Regions from separate parts of the Lactobacillus sp. 3B(2020) genome, predicted to be linked through region 1. Evidence: predicted binding sites of a transcription regulator. Region 1 holds the regulator's gene; the other holds the start of a gene.
The links. Region 1 encodes HrcA, which represses chaperone genes, less so after heat shock. Its sites were predicted from a motif close to TTAGCACTCNNNNNNNNNGAGTGCTAA; they were not measured.
Positions count from the first base shown of each region.

Region 2: a site for HrcA is predicted at 1,754-1,780, ahead of groES (co-chaperone GroES). Genes of this name have one in related genera too.

Region 1 is NZ_CP047410.1:1,369,710-1,374,250, forward strand. Features, by position in the region: gene dnaK (molecular chaperone DnaK) at 1-1,792, opposite strand, end outside; gene grpE (nucleotide exchange factor GrpE) at 1,817-2,395, opposite strand; gene hrcA (heat-inducible transcriptional repressor HrcA) at 2,406-3,455, opposite strand; gene GTO83_RS06820 (hypothetical protein) at 3,567-3,938, shown strand; gene GTO83_RS06825 (UDP-N-acetylmuramoyl-L-alanyl-D-glutamate--2,6-diaminopimelate ligase) at 4,023-4,541, opposite strand, start outside.
Region 2 is NZ_CP047410.1:1,736,462-1,741,002, forward strand. Features, by position in the region: gene groL (chaperonin GroEL) at 1-1,360, opposite strand, end outside; gene groES (co-chaperone GroES) at 1,411-1,692, opposite strand; gene GTO83_RS08770 (hypothetical protein) at 1,959-2,390, opposite strand; gene GTO83_RS08775 (redox-sensing transcriptional repressor Rex) at 2,678-3,316, opposite strand; gene GTO83_RS08780 (ABC-F family ATP-binding cassette domain-containing protein) at 3,490-4,541, shown strand, end outside.

The DNA of each region.
Region 1 (4,541 bases):
TTTGGTTGTCATTACCAGAAGTTGGGTTACCTTGAGCACCACCATTTTGTTGTTGTGCTTGTTGGTATAACTTAACCGTCAAGTCTTGGATAATCTTATTCAAATCGTCCTTCTTCGTCTTCATTGCTTCGATGTCGTTTGCATCCTTAGCCTTTTGAAGAGCTTCCTTAGCATCCTTAGCTTTTTGAATTTCGTCTGCTGATACCTTACCATCAAGTTCTTTTAAGGTCTTATCAGTTTGGAAGAGTAGCTGATCGGTTTCGTTGCGAACATCTGCTTCTTCCTTCTTCTTCTTATCAGCTTCGGCGTTAGCTTCGGCATCCTTCTTCATCCGTTCGATTTCTTCATCCGATAAACCAGAGTTAGACTTGATAGTAATGTTTTGCTTCTTGTGGGTTCCTTGATCTTCGGCAGAAACATTAACAATCCCGTTCTTATCAATATCGAAGGTAACCTTGATTTGAGGAACCCCACGTGGTGCAGGTGGAATATCCGTTAATTGGAAGTTACCAAGCGTCTTGTTATCGGCTGCCATTGGCCGCTCACCTTGAAGAACATGAATATCAACTGCTGGTTGATTATCGGCGGCCGTTGAGAAAATTTGACTCTTTGAAGTTGGAATCGTCGTGTTCCGATCAATCAACTTCGTGAAAACGCCACCCATAGTTTCAATCCCAAGGGAAAGTGGTGTAACGTCAAGTAAAACAACATCCTTAACATCACCTGTTAAGACCCCACCTTGCACAGCAGCCCCAAGGGCAACGGCTTCATCTGGGTTAATGGAGTGGTTAGGTTCCTTACCAGTTAATTCCTTAACCATTTCTTGAACGGCTGGAATCCGGGTTGAACCACCATTAAGGATAACTTCATCAATATCACTAAATGAAAGGTCTGCATCCTTCATGGCGTTCAAAACTGGTTGCTTCGTCCGTTCAACCAAGTCATTCGTAAGTTGGTTGAATTGTGCCCGGGTCAAAGTCTTTTCCAAGTGTAATGGGCCATTTTCACCAGAAGTAATAAATGGTAAGCTGATTTGAGCTTCTTGAACCCCAGAAAGGTCCTTCTTTGCCTTTTCAGCAGCGTCCTTCAACCGTTGAAGCGCCATTTTATTTTGAGAAAGATCAATACCATTTTCAGCCTTGAAGTCGTCAACTAACCAATCCATGATCTTTTGATCGAAGTCATCCCCACCAAGGTGAGTATCACCGTTCGTGGAAAGAACTTGGAAGACCCCATCCCCAAGTTCAAGGATGGAAACATCAAAAGTTCCCCCACCAAGGTCATAAACTAAAATCTTTTCATCCTTGTCTTGCTTATCAAGCCCGTAAGCGAGAGAAGAAGCAGTTGGTTCGTTGATGATTCGCTTAACATCTAACCCAGCAATCTTCCCGGCATCCTTAGTAGCTTGCCGTTGAGCGTCATTGAAGTAGGCCGGAACGGTAATCACCGCTTGCGTAACCGTATCACCAATATAATCTTCAGCATACTTCTTGATGTATTGCAAAATCATTGCTGAGATTTCTTGTGGGGTGTACTTTTTACCTTCAATGTCAACTGTGTAACCAGCTTCCCCCATGTGACTCTTAATGGACTTAACCGTGTTAGGGTTAGTTATTGCTTGCCGTTTTGCCACTTCTCCAACTTGAACTTCGCCGTTCTTAAATGAAACCACAGATGGAGTAGTCCGTCCCCCTTCAGGGTTGGTGATAATCTTTGGTTCGTTACCTTCCATGACGGCAACGGCAGAGTTAGTAGTACCAAGGTCGATACCAATAATCTTATTACTTGCCATTTTTTTACCTTCTTTATTTTTTATTTATTGTGCAACAATGACCATTGCCGGCCGCATTACCCGGTCCTTTAGCATATAGCCAGCTTGCAAAACCTTAACAACCGTTTCCGGCTTTTGACCATCCTCAACCGGTACCGTCTGAACCGCTTGGGAGGTTTGGGGATCGAAAGGCTTGTTCAAAGCTTCGATTTCAGTAACCCCATGTTCCTTCAACGCTTGTTCCAAATGATCGTGGACCATTTGAATGCCCTTCTTTAATTGTTTTCCGGCATCATCGGAAACTTCAATTTGGAGGGCCCGCTTTAAATTATCCAAAACCGGCAAAATGCCTTTAACCAAATCTTGCCCGTCATACTTGAGTAAGCTTTCCCGTTCCTTATTAAAACGCTTGGTCATGTTTTGAATTTCTGCTTCTGCCCGTAGGTACTGATCATCCTTTGTACTTACGTCAGCCTGCAACTTTTCAATTTGTGCTTTTAAAATCGTCACTTGATCATCGGCGGTTGGCTTCGTTTTTGCTTGATCTGACTTAGCCTTAACTTGGTCCGTCGCTTGATCTTGTTTTTCTTCGACTGGTTTTGTCGATTTTTCTTTCTTTGCCATTTAATCCCTCCTAAGAATCATAATAATGATGATAGTAGTTTAGTAACCGTTTTGCAAGTTCGTGCCGAAAAGCATCGACTAACCCAATCGTGCGGGAATACGACATCGTGGTTGGTCCGAGGACAGCAACGATGCCTTCGCCAAATTGATCAACTTGATACTTAGCCGTAATCAAAGAATAATTATCTAACAACTTATCCTTTGCAATTTCAGAACCGATTTTAACGGTGATTCCATTTCCACTTGTATCAGTATCAATAATTGAAGAGAGCCGGTCACTTTGATCAAGTAATTCATAAACAGCCTTCATGGCCTTTGCATCTTGATGCGTATCGATTCCCAATAGGTTAAACCGACCACCAACGTAGAAACGCTCCCCCGAAGCTTGATTAACAATACTATCAAAAATTCTTAAAAAGCCTTCTGGTTGTTGTAAATAATCAGTTATTTGAACTGGGATATCTTCTTGCAATCGTTTAATGACCTCTGTTAAGGGTAAACCAACGAGTTGGTCATTGATTAAACGAATCACTGCTTCAACTGCTTCAGGCTCAACTTGCTTTGGAATTGTAAAAGCTTGACTTTCAACCTCACCACTATCCGTAACCAAAATAGCCAAAACCCGAGCATTCCCCAACGGAACCAAACGAAAACCACTTAATTTAACGTTTTGCTGTTCAGGTTTTAAGGTAAAGGCCGTGTAAGAGGTCAAGTTTGAGAGAATTTCCGCAGAATGGGAAACAATCTCATCAATTTTTTGAAACTCAGTCCCCAAGGAATTATGAATCATTGCCGAATCATTTTCGGAAATTGCTGTCGGATCAAGTAAATAATCGACATAATAACGATAGCCCTTTTTAGAAGGGACTCGTCCAGAGGAAGAATGCTCTTTTTTAACAAGTCCTTCGTGCTCTAAAACTACCATTTCATTTCGAATCGTAGCTGAACTAACCTTAATTGGCAGTTCCTGTGCTAGTAACTTTGATCCAACTGGTTGACCAGATACGGTAAACTGACGTACAATCGCCTGGAGGATCAACTCTTGACGTTGTGTTAGCATGTCATCACTTCCTTTTAGCACTTCCAGTTGCTAAGTGCTAAATACAATTAATAATATACCAACCAAAATAGTAAAAGTCAATAAAAGTCAAAACCTTTTGGAGAAAAATTTATGGTAAAAAAATCACAACGTTTTATTCAACCCCACTCAGCCAAAGAAGCAATGCTCTTAATTCAAAAACTCTTTAATCAATATCGAAACGCTCCCTTGACTCAAGAACTTTTAAATTACCATCTCAACCTTTTGCAACGTCTCCAAGGTGATATTAAAGCAGCAACTATTAAGGAAAATAATCCTAAACAACTGGCTGATCTTGAAGAAATGACCCGGGTGATGCAATCCTGGAGTGGTATTCGCTTTACTGGGAAACCCTTTCCTGGCAAGCTTCGTCATTTTCACCTTGTAACTAGTCCCCAACAGCACTTTAAACGTCAAGTTCATAAAATGCATGACAACGGTAGCCACCGGGCAAGCCGTCACTAATAGTAAATCAAAACTCTAAAGCATCATCAAAAAATAAAAGCCAGGGCTAAGTTCATTGCTGAATTTGCTCTGGCTAATTTATTGCTACTTTGCAATTCCCGTTAAAGTTGGCAATTTGGTTTTTAATGCCGCTGAGGCAATCTCAAAATCATCAAAGTGATACTTGGTTTGGCCGATTTGTTGGTAAGTTTCATGGCCCTTACCAGCGATCAAGACTACATCTCCTGGCTGAGCAAGGCGAATTGCTTTTTGAATTGCTTGTTCCCGGTCATAAATTACTAATGGTTGGCGTTGATTATTGCTGACCCCCTTTAGCATTGCAGCCATAATCTGGTGGGGATCTTCGTTTCGGGGATTATCCATAGTGAAAATGGTCTGGCTACTATTGGTAGTTGCAATCTGAGCCATCATTGGTCGTTTGGGGGCATCCCGATCACCACCACAGCCAATCACACAATAGACTTTACGTTGCGCAAATTGGTTTAAGGTTTCCATTACCTTTTTAAGGCCGTCAGGGGTATGAGCGTAGTCAACAATTACGGTAATTCCCGTTGTCGTTGGTACTAACTGGAACCGCCCTTTTACCCCATGAGCATTCTTGAG
Region 2 (4,541 bases), 370 kb from region 1:
CAATTTGGCGAACTGGTGCTTCCAAAGCAGCCTTAACAATCTTAACCCCAGTTTGTTCATCACCCGTTGATTCGTTTTCAAGCTTTTCGAGGGCTGGAATTACGTTAACAAGGGCCGTACCACCACCAGGAACGAATCCTTCTTGGACAGCAGCCCGGGTAGCGTTCAAAGCATCTTCGATCCGATACTTCCGTTCCTTCAATTCAGTTTCCGTAGCGGCACCAACCTTAACAACAGCAACCCCACCAGCTAACTTAGCAAGCCGTTCTTGAAGCTTTTCCTTATCAAAGTCAGAAGTCGTTTCAGAGATAGCCTTCTTGATTTGTTCAACCCGGTCAGCAATGGCAGCCTTGTCGCCACTACCGTCAACAATTGTCGTACTATCCTTCGTAACCGTTACCTTGTTGGCAGAACCAAGTTGGTCAATCGTAGCGTCCTTGAGTTGCATCCCAAGGTCGTCAGAAATAACTGTCCCACCAGTCAAAACAGCGATATCTTCAAGTTGAGCCTTCCGCCGGTCACCAAAGCCAGGAGCCTTAACAGCAACCACGTTGAAAGTTCCCCGAATCTTGTTCAGAACAAGAGTTGGCAAAGCTTCACCAGTAATATCATCAGCGATGATCAAAAGAGCCCGACCTTCTTGAACAACTGATTGAAGTAATGGCAAGATATCTTGGATGTTTGAAATCTTCTTGTCCGTGATCAAAACGTATGGGTTGTCCAAGTCGGCTTCCATCTTATCATTGTCAGTAACCATGTATTGAGACATGTAACCACGGTCAAAGCTCATCCCTTCAACGACGTCAACACTGGTGTCGACCCCACGAGAATCTTCGATAGTGATAACCCCATCGTTACCAACCTTTTCCATGGCATCGGCAATCAACTTCCCAACTTCTTGGTTAGCAGCAGAAATAGAAGCGATTTGGGCGATGTCATCCTTGGTCTTAACGTCGTGGCTCATCGTCTTTAATTCTTCAACAGCGGCATTCGTAGCCTTTTCAATCCCACGACGAATTCCAACTGGGTTAGCACCGGCAGTGACGTTCTTCATTCCTTCGTTAACAATTGCTTGGGTCAAAACCGTAGCAGTCGTCGTTCCATCACCAGCAATGTCATTAGTTTTAGAAGCAACTTCAGAAACTAACTTAGCTCCCATGTTTTCGAAGTGGTCTTCAAGTTCAATATTCTTGGCGATCGTAACCCCATCGTTAGTGATCGTTGGAGAACCATAGCTTTGTTCCAAAACCACATTCCGACCCTTCGGACCAATGGTGGTCTTAACCGTGTCAGCTAACTTATCAACTCCGCGAAGCATTGCACCCCGTGCATCTTCAGCAAACTTTAATTCCTTTGCCATTAATTCTCACCTCATCAATTTTATCCAAGCTTAATTTTTAAACGAAAAACTTAGTCAATAACCGCAACTAAATCCTTCTCATGAACAACTAAGTACTTTTCACCGTCATATTCAACTTCGCGGCCGGCATACTTATCAAATAAAACCTTATCGCCTTCCTTAACACTAACGGCAACTACTTGACCGTTGTCCAAAGTCCGGCCTGCCCCAACGGTAATTACCTTACCAGTAGTTGGCTTATCCTTAGCGTTAGATGCTAAGACAATCCCACCAACCGTCTTTTCTTCTTCTTCAGCTTTCAGAACTACGCGATCTCCTAATGGCTTTAACACGTTAATCCCTCCAAATATATTTTTTATTTTAAGTAAAGTTAGCACTCAACACGATGCAGTGTTAGCACTTAATGTTCTCTAGTGCTAATTACATTTTCTACTATATCACGGTTTAGTCAGATTGCAACAAAAAAGTTTGACCTTTTTTGACTTTTTTAAAAGCGGAATGGGAGAACTACTCTGCTTAAAACCTGGTTTTGCATCGCATTTAAAAATAAAAAAGACTAGAAAGAAAAAGAATTCCTCCCTAGTCTACACCACTTATTCTAACCCAAATTAACGATCAAAGACTGCTGATTCGACCGATCATGATTAGTAATCACTGTCGATCGGTGATGGCTGTCTTTGGCATATTCATCTAAGACTTTCTTAGCAGCCTGCCATTGTTGGTTAAGGTGCTGAAGTTCACCTTGGTTGTACAAAACGCGTAACCGCAGTGTTTGTTCAGCCGTTAATTGCCATTCCTGCGTATTTGGATTATAACGAGATAATAGCCGTGGGGCCTCCATTGGCCCATCGACGATCAAGTTTTTCAACAGCACTGCAATTTCATTTTGTTCTTCTTCAGATGCGCGACTAAACCACTTGATCTTAAAACGAGCTGAATTTGAAACGGCATCAAGCGCCAAATCAAGATTCAGCCCCCGCATCCGTTGATATTGGTAATTTGCTTCTTGATATTGTGCTTTTGAAATCATTCCCCTGTACTCCCTAAAACAAACTTAGATTAACCGGTTTCCCCTTAGTTTATCTCCCATTTAACCAAAGAGTATTACCTTTTTATTCATTTCATCATTTGAATAACTAATTTGCGCTATCCTCATATGTAGAAAAACAACACTAATAAATTATAAACAATTTCAGCATAAAATGGTAGCTCAATTTAAAATTTGCTAAAGCCTAACTAAAAAACTGCACCAAATACCTGGCACAGCGCTAACGAAAAGTTTTCCTGAGTCACACCCACTCAGAGTTAATAATTTAACTATTCATTTACCTTATTTGTTTCAATAAAGTAGATCAAGGTCTGCAATTCATTGGTTAAATCAATATTTTGAACTTGCACATTCTTCGGCACTGACAACCGCACCGGGGTAAAGTTTAAAATCCCGTGTACCCCAGCAGCAACTAATTCATCAGTTACCGCTTGAGATTTGTCACCAGGCACCGTCAAAATAACCGCATCAATTTGCTGCTCTTTGATTTGCTTTTTTAACTCTGAAGCCGGGTAAACTGGAATTCCACTCTTAATCGTATTGGCTAATTCTGGCTTTGGATCAAAAGCGGCACTAATTCGTAAATTCGTGCTTTGATGGAAGTTATAGTTCATCAATGCACTACCCAAACTCCCGACCCCAACAAGAGCTACACTCGTTAATTTATCTTGGTTTAGAATTCCACGGAAAAACTTTAATAAACTTTCGACATCATAGCCGTAACCACGCTTGCCCAGTTCACCAAAGTAAGAAAAGTCCCGCCGAATCGTCGCTGAATCAACTTGGACTGCTTCTGATAATTCGGTTGATGAAACCCGTTTTTTATTTGCGTTTAACAAGACGTTTAGATAACGGTAATAAACCGGCAGACGCTTGGCTGTCGCCCGCGGAATTTTCCGAGATGGCATGTTTTTTTCCTCCTCAACTTCCAACTTGTGAATTTTCCATATAACTTATTCTAGCAATTCCCTTTAGCTTTGTGAACCTTATTGCAATAAAAGTTATTTTTTTGATCCGAAAAAGCATGGTAGAATCATCAGTGGACAATAATATTCGTTTAAAGGAAAGATAGGTTAAACCCATGTTATTAATGCAAACTAATGACGTCCTCCGCCGATTTGGCGCGGACGTTTTATTTCACAATATCAATCTGCAAATTACTGATCATGCCCGGGTCGCTCTTGTTGGTCGCAACGGAGCTGGTAAAACGACCCTCTTAAAGATCTTAGCCCAGATTACGGAACCGGATGAAGGCACCCTTGCCGTCGCTAAAAACGTCACCATTGGTTACCTCGCCCAAGATCAGGGGCTGGATAGTCAAAATACCATTTGGGCCGAATTAGACAGTGTTTTTGCTCCACTTCACCAAATGGAAAAAACCATCCATCACTTGGAAGAGCAACTTGCTGAAGTTGATTCAACAACTCCGCGGTATCAAGAAATTTTAAATAATTACGACCGCTTGCAAACTACCTTTAAAAAGCAAGACGGATTTGCCATTGAATCAAAGATGCGTGGGGTCTTAACTGGCTTTGGTTTCCCCGAAAGTATGTATGAAATGCCGGTCAATTCCCTTTCTGGGGGGCAAAAAACTAAGCTTGCCTTAGCCAAGATCTTACTCCAAGCCCCAAACTTACTGATTCTCGACGAACCAACTAACCACCTTGATATGGGCGTTTTAACTTGGCTAGAAGATTACCTCAAGAGTTATGCGGGGGCCTTGTTAATTGTTTCCCACGACCGGTACTTCTTAGACAAGGTAGTCAATGAAGTTTATGATCTTGACAATCAAACTTTGACCCACTACACCGGGAATTACACCGCTTTTATGCAACATAAGGCCGAACGGATTAAAGCGGAAATGAAACACTATGAGCAACAACAAAAGAAGATTGCGGCACTTGAAGATTTTGTTAACCGCAACATCGTTCGCGCCTCAACAACCAAGCGAGCTCAAGCCCGCCGGAAACAACTCGAAAAAATAGATCGCCTTGAACGACCGGTTAGTGATGACCGTTCAATCCACTTTAGCTTTGAATACGGCGAACCCAGTGGAAATGACGTTTTAGCCGTTAAGGATCTCAAAATTGGCTATCATGAACAAGCCATCGCTGGTCCCTTCAGTTTTAAGGA